One region of the Ochrobactrum sp. SFR4 genome, then DNA from elsewhere that is predicted to be linked to it. Evidence: predicted binding sites of a transcription regulator. Region 1 holds the regulator's gene; each other region holds the start of a gene.
What was found. The regulator PhoB, encoded in region 1, activates phosphate uptake and scavenging genes when phosphate is short. The targets are predictions, from matches to a motif close to TGTCATNNANCTGTCAT.

Region 1 (3,565 bases):
AGCCCTGAAGTTATTCTGATGGATGAGCCTTGCTCGGCGCTTGACCCGATTGCAACCGCGAAAGTGGAAGAGCTGATTGACGAGTTGCGCCGTGACTATACGATTGTCATCGTGACCCACTCAATGCAGCAGGCTGCGCGTATTTCGCAGACCACAGCCATGTTCCATCTGGGCAATCTGGTAGAGGTCGGTGACACGGATATGATGTTCACCACGCCGAAAGAAAAACGTACGCAGGACTATATTACCGGCCGTTTCGGCTGATCTGAGCTTACGCGTAAAAACAAACAAGATAGAGCATTTTCTATGAGGCAACATAAGCCGGAAATGCTCTGGAGTTTTACAGACTGCTTTGGCAGTGCCACAGGATAAGGAAATTTCCATGCCGTCACAGCATACGGTTACGTCCTATGATGAAGAACTGAAGTTTCTCGCCCGCAAAATCGCCGAAATGGGCGGTCATGCGGAGCGTATGGTGGAGCAGTCCATCAAGGCGATTGTGACTGCCGATAATGCGCTGGCACAACGGGTCATTTCCGAAGATTTGATCCTCGATGCAGGCGAACGTGAAATTGATGACAAGGCGATTATGATTATCGCCAAGCGTCAGCCGATGGCTGTGGATCTGCGCGAAATTATCGGCGCGATCCGCATCTCAGCGGATCTGGAACGCGTTGGCGATATGGGCAAAAACATTGCCAAGCGTGTTGTTGCCGTTTCGGAAACACGCCAGTCGGTGAAGCTTTATCGCGGTCTGGAAACACTGGCGGAGCTTGCCCGCACCCAGCTTAAAGATGTGCTGGACGCCTATGCAACCCGTTCTGTGACTCAGATCAATATTGTCCGCGACCGCGATGATGAAATTGATGCGATGTACACATCGCTGTTCCGCGAACTTCTGACTTATATGATGGAAGATCCGCGCAATATTACGGCCTGTACGCATCTTCTGTTCTGTGCCAAGAATATTGAGCGTATCGGCGATCATGCCACCAATATTGCCGAGACAGTCTATTATATTGTCACCGGTAATCAGATGCCTCCGGATCGTCCGAAAGATGATCTGAGCCATGACGTCGTTCTCGACGAATTGCATAAAAACTAAGCTGTTCTAACCGGCAGCGGATATGCAGGGCATTCAGCCCTGCCTGTCAGAATAAACGTCATGCATTCCGGCTGTGCCGGAATGCAAATGCTCCCTTATGTCTAAACGAATAGTGGATACGCAATGTCACACACGCCAAGAATAGCGGTTGTTGAAGACGAAGAAGCCATCAGCGAATTGCTTCGCTATAATCTTGAGGCTGAAGGCTATCAGGTCGATACGATCCTGCGTGGCGATGAAGCCGAAATTTATTTACGCGAAAACGTACCTGATCTTCTGGTTCTCGACTGGATGCTGCCTGGTGTTTCCGGCATCGAACTTTGCCGCCGTCTGCGTCAGCGCGCAGAGACAGAACGTCTGCCGATTATCATGCTGACAGCGCGCGGTGAGGAATCCGAGCGTGTGCGTGGTCTGGCCGTTGGCGCGGATGATTATGTCGTCAAACCATTCTCCACACCGGAGTTGCTGGCACGTATCAAGGCGATGTTGCGCCGTGCCAATCCGAGTGTTCTCTCCCATGTGCTGAAAGTCGGCGAGATTGTTCTCGACCGCCAGCAGCACCGTGTTTACCGCAAGGAACGCGAAATCAAACTGGGTCCGACCGAGTTTCGTCTGCTGGAATATTTCATGATGGCACCGGGGCGCGTTTTCTCGCGTACGCAATTGTTGGATGGTATCTGGGGGCGGGATATTTACGTTGATGACCGCACGGTGGATGTGCATATCGGCCGTCTGCGCAAGGCGATCAATACCGGTCGTGAAACCGATCCGATTCGCACCGTTCGCGGTGCCGGCTATGCTTTTGGCTGATAACCGGCCGATATTTGTGAAAAATAATGAGCCGGTGTGAAGAAAATTCACGCCGGTTTTTATTTTTGTGATTCTGCGAAAAGCCGTATCTGTAAAGACTATAGTGCCATAAACGCAAAGTGATTTCACGAAATATCAGCCATTTGTAACACGCTGTAATGAATTATGACTAACGTAATCGGGCAGTCAATTGCATGATGCGCCCGTGCCTGAGGTGCTATCAGGTTGTGAAATAAGGCAATATCGCACCAGAATTGCTGCAGAGCATGATCTGGTAAGCTGCTTCATTTTACAGTGTTTAGTGAAGTCTTTACGTAATCTTGCGTATTTTAGTAATCGCTCAAAAGAATGCGTTAACAAGTCGTTAACTAATGAAGCGCATTTTCTTGGGGTAAATTTTAACCGGTTGTCGCTAACCGGAACACGAATATAAATCGGGCCTTGTGCCTTTATTTAGCCCTAATAGCCTCCGATTTTCCCGGGGCTCGCGCACAGGATTTCTGTGCGACCCGGGTGTACGGGAAATTATTGATAAGGATGAACCGTTGAAACGCTCTTATTTAGCGAAAACACTGTTTATCGGTGCTCTGGTTGCCACGCCGTTTATCCTTGCTGGCTGCACCACGACTTCGACCGGTTCAAAATCTGCTAAGGCTGCACAGTCTGCCAAGGAATCCGGTGTGACTGTCCGCAATGGCAAAAAGACCTACACTTACACCTCCAGAGACCGCGAATGCCTTGAGCGCGCAATGTTCTTTGAATCTGCCCGCTCCAGCCGTGATGGTCTTGTTGCAGTCGGCACAGTGGTGATGAATCGCCTGGTCTCGGAAAAATATCCTGAAACCATTTGTGGTGTTGTCGGACAGAAAAACCAGTTTGCACCGGGCGTTATGACCCGTGCCATGAATTCCAAAGCTTTGCCGGATGTAAAAGAAGCGGCAGATTCAGTGCTGAAGGGTGAACGCCATCCGAAGCTGAAGAATGCAATGTTCTTCCATACTGCCGGTCTGAAATTCCCGTATAAAAATATGCATTATGTGCTGGTTGCCGGCGGCAATTCTTTCTACGAAAAGCGCCGCAGAGACGGAACGCTGGAATCGCCGCTGCCTGAAACCCCGTATAATCTGGCGGCTGCCTATGAGCCAAGAAACCAGTCCATGCCGGACAGCATCTATGATGTGACGGATACGGCTAAGGCCGGTAAAGGTGACCGTCTGCCTGTCGTTGCTCCGGTGATGGTGGCATCTGCCGGACAGACCGCGCAGGATGTTCAGGCTGCACAACCGGCTGCAGCGGAAGCACCGATGCAGCTTGCCTATCATGCACCGGCTGTAAACACACCGGTTCCGGCGCAGCTTCCGTTTGAAACCAAGCCGGTTGCAGCCTCTGCAACGCAGAATGCTTTTGCAGCAGGTGCGGAAGATATGAACAAGCAGAAAGTTGATGCGATCGGTGCATTGCTGCTGACACAGGATCGTCCGGAACCTGCAAGCTGATCCCGCATCTTGCCATTGACTGAAATGAAAAAGCCCGCATGATGCGGGCTTTTTATTTATAGAAATGAAGATCAGCGCGGCACAAGCACCGGTTGGTAAATAACCATCGGTGTGGAAAATTGCGGTCGTTCATTCTGCCATGCACGGATATCAG
Region 2 (3,565 bases), on a different contig from region 1:
CGTTGCAGCGCTTGCGGCAGTCCGCGTCTGGTGCGCCATGAAGAGCTTTATGATTTAAGCTTTGCACATATTGATTGTGATGCTTTTTACGCTTCCATTGAAAAACGCGACAATCCTGAACTGCGTGACAAGCCGGTGATTGTCGGCGGCGGCAAGCGTGGTGTCGTTTCCACCTGCTGCTACATTGCGCGCATCCACGGCGTGCGCTCCGCCATGCCGACCTTCAAAGCTATTGAGCTCTGCCCGCAGGCCGTATTCGTTAAGCCGAATATGGAGAAATACCGCAAGGTCGGGCATCAGATTCGCCAGATGATGTTTGATCTCACGCCGCTTGTCGAACCGCTTTCGATTGATGAAGCGTTTCTGGATCTGCGCGGCACGGCCAAATTGCACCGTGCACCGCCTGCTCTTGTGCTGGCAGAATTCGCCCGCCGTATTGAACAGGAAATCGGCATCACGGTTTCTGTCGGTCTGTCCTATTGCAAGTTTCTGGCAAAACTTGCCTCAGACATGGAGAAGCCGCGCGGTTTTTCGGTGATAGGAGAAAAAGAAGCGCAGAATTTTCTGAAGTCCAAACCTGTCAACATGATCTGGGGTGTCGGCAAGGCGCTCAATGCCAAGCTCAATGCTGACGGTATTCAGACCATAGGGCAACTGCAGCAAATGGAGGAATCTGCGCTGATGAAGTCCTATGGCGTGATGGGGCAGCGGCTTTACCGCCTCTCCCGTGGCATGGATACGCGCACTGTGCAGCCGGAAAGCGAGATGAAGAGCATCTCCAATGAAACCACTTTTGATATTGATATCGCCAAAGCTGAGGAGCTGGTGCCGGTTCTGCGTGCACTGTCGGAAAAAGTTGCCGGACGGTTGAAGCATGGCGAGATTGCCGGTCATACAGTGGTGCTGAAGCTCAAGACCAAGGATTTCCAGAGCCGTACCCGCAATCATCGTCTGAGCGATCCCACGCAGCTTGCAGACAGGATTTTCCGCACCGGTCTTTATATGTTGCAAAAGGAAATTGACGGCACTCAATATCGTCTGCTCGGCATCGGTGTTACCGACCTCACCGATCCGGTGAAAGCCGATCCGCCTGATCTGGTGGATATCAAAGCAGGTAAGCGTGCAGCGGCTGAAACTGCCATTGATAAGCTACGCTCCAAATTCGGCTCCAAAACAGTGGAAACCGGCTACACATTTGGTAAAGGTAACCTCGCCCGCCCGCAGACACCGTCAGATAAATAAATGCCTTCAAGTATTTATATGGAAGATAAAATATGATTATCAGACCTGCCCGATTGAATGATGCTGAGGCCATGAGCCGTGTATTGACAGATATTATTGCAGTTACACAACGGCAGCGTCCGCATGATCAGGATTTTGTGTGCGACACTTATATCAATAATCCGCACGGCATTTTGTGCAGCGTTGCAGAAGATGAGAATGGTGAGGTTTTGGGCTTTCAATCGCTGATCCGCGCTGCTGAGGACAATAAATATGGTGTCGCAGCAGGCTGGGGCATTATCGGCACCCATGTCAGCCCGAACGCAGCCCGCCGCGGTGTTGGCAAGGCTCTGTTCGCCGCAACAAAACTCGCAGCTGAAAACGCAAATCTGCAAAATATTGACGCAACTATCGGCGCGGATAATGCCAACGGGCTTGCTTATTATGACGCAATCGGTTTCCAAAGCTATCGCACCGGAGATAATACAATCTGCAAGCGTTTCAGCGTTTTCTCTTCATAATTGCATTCCATTTACCCACCGTTTTGTTAGCGAATAAAATGCTAATAAAAGTCATGTCATCATTTCTTCACGGAAGTGACATTTGCCTGCAACAGAGAACGGCGAAACCTCCCCTCAATGTCTGAATCAAAAAGTGGCAGGCCATAGCAAAATGGTGATTTCGAGCACCGGAACGCAGCGTATATATAATTACGTGAGTACCGGAAGCGCAGAAATAGCCATTTACAGCAAAGCAAGGCGACTTTTGGATCAGAGATCCGGAATTTATCGCAACATTCGGGGATATTCATGTCGCGCCGCTCAATGAGACTTTCTCTCATCACCGCTCTTACTGCCACCTTAGCAAGCTCTGTTGCCTTTTCCGCTTCGGCAGAGCCGGTTTTCAACCGTATTGCCAGCTTTGCGGTAACAGACAATCTGCCGAAAGATGCAGACGTCAAAGCAGCAACCTCTTCGGAAATCATTACGGTTTCGGAAGATGGCAATACGCTAATCTATTCCGACAGTCCTTATGGTGGTATCGGTTTTGTTGACATTACCGACCCTAAAAACCCGAAAGCCGGTGGTGTACTCAAAGTTGAAGGCGAACCGACTTCAGTGACTGTCGCCGGCAAACGCATCCTCGCCGGCGTCAACACATCAGAAAGCTATGTCAAACCATCCGGTCGTCTGGATGTGATTGATATTGCGTCGCGCAAAGTTGAAATGAGTTGCGATCTCGGCGGCCAGCCGGATTCTGTTGCTGTTTCTCCTGACAAGAAATTCCTCGCAGTCGCCATTGAGAATGAACGCGATGAAGAGCTGAATGACGGTGAACTGCCGCAGCTTCCGGCCGGTAATCTGGTTATTCTCGACCTCAAAGACGGTAAGCCTGACTGCAAAACCATGAAACTCGTGGATATGACCGGCATTGCGGAAATCGCGCCGGAAGATCCGGAGCCGGAATTTGTTTCCTTCAACAGCAAGAATGAAATTGCTGTTACCCTGCAGGAAAACAACCATATCGCGATTATTGATGCGGCTTCCGGCAAAATCACATCGCACTTCTCTGCCGGCACAGTTGATCTCGACAAGATCGACACCAAGAAAGACGGCCAGATCAAGTTCAACGGCGAAATGAAGAATGTTGCCCGCGAGCCGGATACCATTAAATGGGTTGGTGATGACCGTCTTCTGACCGCCAATGAAGGTGATTATAAAGGCGGCTCCCGCGGTTTCACCATTTTCGACACAAGCGGCAAAGTGCTCTACGATTCAGGCAATACGCTGGAGCATAAGATTGCAGCGCACGGTCATTATCCTGAAAAGCGCAATAAAAAAGGCGTAGAGCTGGAAGGCGCTGAAGTTGGTCGCTTCGATGATACAGATTACCTGTTTATCGCCAGCGAACGCGGCTCGATGGTCAGCGTTTATAAAGACACCGGTAAAGACCCTGAATTCGTGCAACTGCTGCCATCCGGCATCGGCCCTGAAGGTGTTCTGGCGATCCCGTCACGCAACCTGCTGGTCACGGCGAATGAAACCGATCTGGGTGAAGACGGCGGTGCCCGTTCTCATGTGATGATCTATGAACTGCAGGACAAACCTGCCACCTACCCGCAGCTGGTTTCGGAACTGACTGAAGAAGGCACGCCAATCGGCTGGGGCGCTCTGTCCGGTCTGGTTGCAGATGAAAGCAAAGACGGTATTCTCTATGCCATCTCTGACTCCGCCTATTATGCAGCACCAACCATCTATACGATTGATGCCAACCAGAAGCCTGCGAAAATCACTTCAGCTCTGTTGGTAAAACGCGGTAAAGATGCAGCGCAAAAGCTTGATCT
Region 3 (3,565 bases), on a different contig from region 1:
TGCTGAATGCAGTACAGGACATTAACCCTGATGATCTGACGCCGCGTGAGGCACTGGAAGCGTTGTATCGCCTGAAACAATTGTCGGTTAAAAGTTAAACTTTGGCAGGAGAGTTTATATGGCAGTTCTGAGGATCGTGGCTAATCTGGCAGGCTCTGATCTTCAGGCTGCGCGGATCTTTTATGAGGAATTGCTGGGGCTGGATGTGATTATGGATCACGGCTGGATAGTGACGCTGGCTGCCGGAGCAACCGCAGAAAACAGGCCTGTTCAGCAACTCAGTTTAGCGACAGAGGGCGGCGGCGGAACGGACGTGCCCCGTCTGTCCATTGAGGTCGATAATCTGGATGAAGTTTATCATCGTGCACAGGCAGCAGGATATGAGATTACCTATCCGCTTACAGAAGAACCGTGGGGCGTGCAGCGTTTTTATGTTCGCGACCCGCTCGGATATGTCATAAATATCTTATCGCATCAGGCATAAAAAAGACCGGTATTACCGGTCTTTTTGTTTTTATCTGATCACACGAAACGGTCCGCTTCAGCACCGTAATAATTGATGTAGCGACTGGAAATGCGCTCGACCGGCAGAATAATCAGCACATCGGTTGTGCCAAACTGATGGTCAACTACGGCACCATCACCGATCATTGCACCAAGGCGCAAATAGCCTTTGATCAGTGGCGGCATGGAAAACAGCGCCACTTTCGGATTAATGGCTTCCTGCGGAACAATGTCCATTGAGCGGTAATGCTGCTCAAGCGCACGCACATCCCATTCCGCATCGGCGCGGCAATTGTGCTGCAGGAAGGACAGCGGCACAGCATGCGCTTCCGGCACTGTGCCGTGGAAAGAGGCGCAGCCGAACATCACTTCAATTCTGTGCTGACGGCAATAGGACCAGATGCCTTGCCACAAGAGTTCAACCGTACGTTTGGAGCGGTATTCCGGCTTGACGCAGGAGCGGCCGAGCTCAAGAAATTGCAAATGCGGTTTACGTGCGGTCAGCCTGGTGATTTCATATTCACCGGCAGAATAGAATGAGCGGCCTTCTGTGATCATATCACTGCGCATCAGGCGGTATGTACCGACAAGCTGCTCTGCCTCACCACCGGAAATTGATGTATCATAAACTACCAGATGATCACAGATCGCATCATAATGGTCGCTGTCGCGCTCTTCGAGGATGGTATTCTGAGATTTTTGCGCACCGAGTTCGGTGTAAAAAACGTCGTAGCGTAATTTTTGCGCAATGCGGATCGTGTCCGGATTGTCTGCAATCCGCACAATAAGACTGCCCATACGCCCCAGTATTTGGCCGGTCAGTGAAGAAAAACCGGCATCAGCTAAAATGGCGCCTATTTCAAGCGTATCTGGTGGTGTCTGCTTCATACCTGCATCATGCGCGGTTTGTGAAAAAATTCCAAGAGCCTGTGGCAAGATATATCCTCCGCCGGATTCGACTGTCTCAGTACTGTTCGCGAATGTTTTGTCTGCTTAGCCACGTTTCTGAGTTGCGGTATTTATAGAGGATGTCTGCGTCAGGCATGTGACATATGCCTTTTAGATTGTCTTGTCAGGCCGGTGAAACTGACAGGTATAAGAATAGCAGCATGTGAAAAAGCCGCCGGCAAATCCGTTTAAATTGATTTGCCGGAGATTTTGTCAGGGAAATGACCGGATTTGATGAGAATTTTGAGCTGTTTCAGCCCGCAGAGCGGGGCATTTTCCTCTCAACCCGCAGAGCGGGACTTTCTCCATTGCACAAGTTCATCGAGAATAATCAGTCCGGCACCGGTAGAGATGTAAACATCGGCCATATTGAAGACAGCGAATGACCAGCTTGGCAGATGGAACAGGATGTAATCTACCACATAGCCGAGCAGACTGCGGTCGATGAGATTGCCCAATGCGCCGCCGATAATCAGCGCAAAGCCGATACGACTGATGACCCGTTCCGGCGCAGTAGTCCACCACAGATAGGAGACAAAGCCGATGACAGCAACGGTCATGGCTATCAGGCCGCCGTCATGCAGCCACGACAGCATGGAGAAAGCGATGCCCTCATTATGGGTGCGGTAAAGCGCCAGAAACGGCAGCAGATCAATCTGCTGATTATAGTCCATGCCGCTCTCTACCAGAAACTTGATATACTGGTCTGAGGTGACAGCAAAAACGATAATCAGAACAGACCAGAGAGTGGCACGTTGGGACATAGGGGCTTAAACTCCTGCAGCCATTATTTAGAGCGTGTCTCGCTAAAGTGTATGCGTAGCGCTCGCTCTAAACTCTTTTTATTGTCGCATGTTCGCTAACGCTAAATGAATCCATTTAGCTGCGACATGCTTTAGCGATCATCCAGAACCAGAGCGTCACGGCGGATTTCGTAAAGCATGACGCCTGTGGCAATGGCAAGATTAAGCGAATCCGCACGGCCAGCCTGAGGAATACGTGCCAAATGTGTGCAAATTTGAGCAAGATCATCAGGCAATCCCTGCTGCTCATTGCCCATCATCAGTACAACCGGCTGTTTGTTGTAAGGAATTGTACGATAATCAACTGCGCCTTTGAGATGTGTACCGACCAGCACGCCTTTATAGGATTTACGCCAGTTGATAAATTCCTCGTGGCGGGCACGGTAGAGCGGCACGGCAAAAACCGACCCCATGGTCGCGCGTACGGTTTCCATCGAATAAGGGTCGGTGCAGTCACCGATCAGAATAATACCTTTGGCACCAACCGCATCAGCGGTACGGATGATGGTGCCGAGATTGCCGGGATCGCGCACACGATCAAGAGCAATATAGGTGTCGTTACCCTGCGGGCGCAGATGATCCAGTGTTTCAAAACGCTGATCAAAAACACCGGCAACCATTTGCGGATTGTCTTTGCGGGTGATCGCCGCAATCACTTTTTCTGAAGCTTCAAGAACCAGACCGCCACCGGCTTTGGTGCGGGCTGCCACTTTTTCTACCAGCGGGTTGCCTTTACCGGCTTTGGAAAACACCAGAGTGCGGATGCGCCAGCCCTGATCAATCGCATCAATAACCAGTTTCAGACCTTCAGCCAGAAACACGCCCTGCTGATCGCGGAACTTCTTCATCGACAAAGCACGCAGGTCTTTGACGATCGGATTGGTCAGGCTGGTAACTTCTTTGACGCTACCGGTGCGCGGAGTATCTTTGCGGGAAAAATCATTATTCTGGGTCATGAATTGGCAATCCAGCGGGAGAACATGGAAGTGGAAAGTGCGCGTTCGGCAGAGCGTTCACGCAGGATCAGCTCGCCTGATTCAATCACGCCGCCGCGACCGGTAAAGCGGTCGCGCATCAGTTCGTGAATGGCAAAGAACGAAGCACGGATCGAATAGGCGGTCAGCACAACGCTGAGAGCATCCGGTGAGAGAATGGCGCGGCACATATCAACCATCTGCGGCAGATTATCAAAAAGCTGCCAGACTTCGCCATTCGGACCGCGGCCATAGGCGGGCGGGTCGAGCAGAATGATGTCATAAGTATTGCCACGACGCTCTTCACGCGCCACAAATTTGGTTGCGTCTTCACAG
Region 4 (3,565 bases), on a different contig from region 1:
TCTGAATAGCGGCTTCACCGCCTTTAACTGCAACATACATGGTTCAATTTCCGTTTTTAATGAGTTTCGTACTGCGTGGCAGTGCGGCAACAGTTTTTGGTGCTGCAAAAATCAAATCCACACCACGCGGGAACAAGGCCGCATTCGCTGCCCATTGTTCATTGAAACGTACCGGTAAAGCATTTGGTGCAAATTCACGGACATGCTCGATACCCGGCCCCTGCAGCTGCAAGGCCTGCACACCCGAAAAACCGTCCAGCGCCATGATGATAGTGGCTGAGCGATCAGGATATTCCGATGTACCTTTGGCAAAAACATCCAGCGGCGGCATCTGAGCAATATCGCTGACCAGCGCGAAATGCGCCTCACCAATTTCAGACACCAGCTCCAGACCGGTCTGGAACGAGAGCCATTCACGCACCGCGCTGCTTGCAGCCAAACGGCTGTCGAGCCAGACCTTGGTGTCATGGTCGAATAATGCCTGCGCAATAGCACCAAGCTCCGGTGTCAGTGGCAATGGCGGCTGCGTTTCTGCTGTCAGTGGCTGGATGGTACCCGGATTAGCCAAAGCATCCATCAATGCGCGGAAACAGGTCTGCGCATCATAAACGGCATCGGTGAAACCACCTTCAAAAGCCTGATTATCAAAAGCCATTAGTCGTCTCCCCGAACCATGGTGAAGAAGTCCACTTTCGTTGCTGCCGCTTCACGGCGGCGCTGTGTGGCACGCGCATCAAGACGCTGTGCAATTTTCTGCAACAGATCACGCTCAACAATCTCGCGGCTCTGCGGCGCCTGCCACAAAGCATCCGCAATAGCTGCCAGACGCGCTTTTTCATGATCGCGACCGAGCGTATAGGAATGACCAACAGAACCCTCCGAAGAAGTGCCGCCCGAAGCCCCTGACGACACGCGTACAGTCGCACGGGTCACAGTTGTTTCACCCAGATTAAACGGCGCACCGCCGCCACCAATGCGGCCACGCACCATCACCAGTCCGGTTTCAGGGCCGCGCAGTACATCGACCTGCGGCTGCTCTGATTGATTGCTCCAGAAGGAAGCCAGCTCCTGCAACTCCGCCTTTGCCAGCAAAGCGGCAACTTTGCGTCGCTCGCCCTGCAAGTTATCCGGTAGATTTTCGGTTTCATTCTTCATTTGACACACCGCTCTAAATTGTCTATTCATCTATACAACTAGACATTAATTATTGTCTTAAACGCTCTTGGTGACAAGCGCATGACAATCAGCGGGGCTGCGACAAAATAAATGGCAGAAACAACAAAAATCGCCCGAAACAGCGGCGTGGCTGTCTGGCGGCAGATTGCAGATGAAATTCGCAGGGAAATTAAACACGGCCATTTTAAGCGCGGCGAAAAACTGCCGCCGGAAATGACACTGGCTGGGCGCTTTGGTGTCAACCGTCATACGGTGCGCAGCGCTATTGCGGCTTTGACACAGGAAGGCGTGTTACGGGCGGAGCAAGGGCGTGGCACTTTTATCGCCAATGCCAAGCGGCTGACCTACCCCATCAGCAAACGCACGCGCATGTCGACCAGTCTGGCTGAACAGATTACACAGCAGGAGCGGGTTATTCTCGCCCACAGGATTGAAAAGCCATCCGCTGAGGTTGCCCGTGCCTTGCAACTCAATGATGAGACTGCACAGGTACATCATTTCGAGACATTATCCATTGCCGATGGCCAGCCGGTTTCCATGTCTGACAGCTGGTTTGATCAACAGCGCTTTCCGCAATTTGATGAATTTTATAAGAGCAGCGGCTCAGTTACACAGGCACTGAAGCAATCGGGCGTTGCCGATTATTTTCGCAAATCCACACTGATTTCCGCCCAGCATGCCAACGGACAGGATCTGCTGCATCTGAAGCTCACACCGGGTGCGATTGTGCTCACGGCTCAAGCCCTCAATGTCGATACCAATGGCGTTCCGGTAGAATATTCAGCGACACGCTTTCCTGCTGACCGCATGGAATTCTCCATTGAGAGCATGTCGCTGAATGAAGAATAAAAACTATTGCCTGCATTAAATTTCTGTCGTTAGCTGCGGCCTGTTCATAATTTCAGCTACAGGATCAGCAGCATGGCATTTTATCTCGGTCTTGACCTCGGCACGTCCGGCCTCAAAGCACTGCTGATTGATGAAGAGCAGAAAATTATCGCTTCTGCCCATGCAGAGCTCCATGTCTCCCGTCCGCATCAAAGCTGGTCTGAGCAACAGCCGCAAGACTGGATAAAAGCCGCAGAAGCAGCAATCACCCGGCTAAAAGCGGAACATGGCACTGCACTCAAAAATGCGCATGGTGTCGGACTTTCCGGCCAGATGCATGGTGCGGTTCTGCTGGATGCGCAGGATCAGGTACTGCGCCCCGCCATTCTCTGGAATGATACACGCAGCCACGCCCAAGCCGCGCAACTGGATGCTGATCCGCAATTCCGTACCCTCACCGGCAATATTGTCTTTCCGGGTTTTACCGCACCGAAATTGCTTTGGGTGAAGGAAAACGAACCGGAGATTTTTGCCCGCATTAAAAAGATCCTGCTGCCAAAAGATTATCTGCGTCTGTGGCTGACCGGCGAACATGTCAGCGAAATGTCTGATGCCTCCGGCACGTCCTGGCTGGATGTGGCACAACGCAAATGGTCCCCAAGCCTGCTGGCCGCAACAGAACTCGATGAAAGCCGGATGCCGCGCCTTGTCGAAGGCACAGATGTCTCCGGCACATTGCGCGCAGAGCTGTGTCAGCAATGGGGAATGGCATCAGGCGTGGTGGTAGCCGGTGGTGCCGGAGATAATGCGGCATCCGCCTGTGGTATCGGCACGGTGAAAGCCGGACAGGCCTTTGCCTCGCTCGGCACATCCGGCGTGTTATTTGCCGCCAATGACAGTTTTCTGCCGCGTCCTGACAGTGCCGTTCATGCCTTCTGCCATGCTCTGCCACAGACATGGCATCAGATGGGGGTTATCCTCTCCGCAACGGATGCCCTGAACTGGTACAGCACCATCACCGGTCATGAAGCTGCGGCGCTGACGCAAGAGCTCGGCGATGATCTGCAAACCCCATCAGGAGTGACCTTCCTGCCTTATCTTTCCGGTGAGCGCACCCCGCATAATGACAGTCTGATCCGCGGCAGTTTCACAGGGCTCAGCCATAGCGACAATCGTGTGGCACTCACCCAGGCCGTGCTTGAAGGGGTAGCTTTTGCCTTCCGTGACAATCTGGAAGCTCTGACAAGGGCTGGCACACAACTTGAAAGCGTCATAGCCATCGGCGGCGGCTCACGCTCGGCCTATTGGCTGAAAGCACTGGCCACCGCTCTGAATATGCCGGTTCATCTGCCTGCCGACGGTGATTTCGGCGCGGCTTTCGGGGCTGCACGTCTTGGACTGATTGCTGCTGAAAATGCTGATGCTCTGGCTATTTGCACCAGCCCGCAGATTATCAAAACCATTGAGCCGGATAAAAAACTCCATGCGGCTTATGAAACAGCCTATCAACGCTATACCGCGCTGTATCAGGCTTTAAAACCGGTTATCCGTGTCTTGTAAA

Region 2: the regulator PhoB is predicted to act here: its motif matches at 1,797-1,813, upstream of HBA93_RS05125 (esterase-like activity of phytase family protein).
Region 3: the regulator PhoB is predicted to act here: its motif matches at 1,539-1,555, upstream of olsB (l-ornithine N(alpha)-acyltransferase).
Region 4: the regulator PhoB is predicted to act here: its motif matches at 1,226-1,242, upstream of phnF (phosphonate metabolism transcriptional regulator PhnF).

Annotation. Positions count from the first base shown of each region.
Region 1 is NZ_JAAPBB010000005.1:232,783-236,347, forward strand. Features, by position in the region: gene pstB (phosphate ABC transporter ATP-binding protein PstB) at 1-264, shown strand, start outside; gene phoU (phosphate signaling complex protein PhoU) at 383-1,105, shown strand; gene phoB (phosphate regulon transcriptional regulator PhoB) at 1,229-1,915, shown strand; gene HBA93_RS08640 (cell wall hydrolase) at 2,461-3,411, shown strand; gene HBA93_RS08645 (hypothetical protein) at 3,483-3,565, opposite strand, start outside.
Region 2 is NZ_JAAPBB010000003.1:224,682-228,246, reverse strand. Features, by position in the region: gene HBA93_RS05135 (DNA polymerase IV) at 1-1,242, shown strand, start outside; gene HBA93_RS05130 (GNAT family N-acetyltransferase) at 1,275-1,742, shown strand; gene HBA93_RS05125 (esterase-like activity of phytase family protein) at 2,031-3,565, shown strand, end outside.
Region 3 is NZ_JAAPBB010000001.1:401,890-405,454, reverse strand. Features, by position in the region: partial or broken gene mutS (DNA mismatch repair protein MutS) at 1-98, shown strand, start outside; gene HBA93_RS01745 (VOC family protein) at 119-484, shown strand; gene olsB (l-ornithine N(alpha)-acyltransferase) at 523-1,392, opposite strand; gene lspA (signal peptidase II) at 1,734-2,216, opposite strand; gene HBA93_RS01730 (TrmH family RNA methyltransferase) at 2,348-3,211, opposite strand; gene HBA93_RS01725 (RsmD family RNA methyltransferase) at 3,208-3,565, opposite strand, start outside.
Region 4 is NZ_JAAPBB010000001.1:259,140-262,704, forward strand. Features, by position in the region: gene HBA93_RS01105 (carbon-phosphorus lyase complex subunit) at 1-40, opposite strand, end outside; gene phnH (phosphonate C-P lyase system protein PhnH) at 44-655, opposite strand; gene phnG (phosphonate C-P lyase system protein PhnG) at 655-1,155, opposite strand; gene phnF (phosphonate metabolism transcriptional regulator PhnF) at 1,267-2,025, shown strand; gene xylB (xylulokinase) at 2,098-3,564, shown strand; gene HBA93_RS01130 (multidrug effflux MFS transporter) at 3,531-3,565, opposite strand, start outside.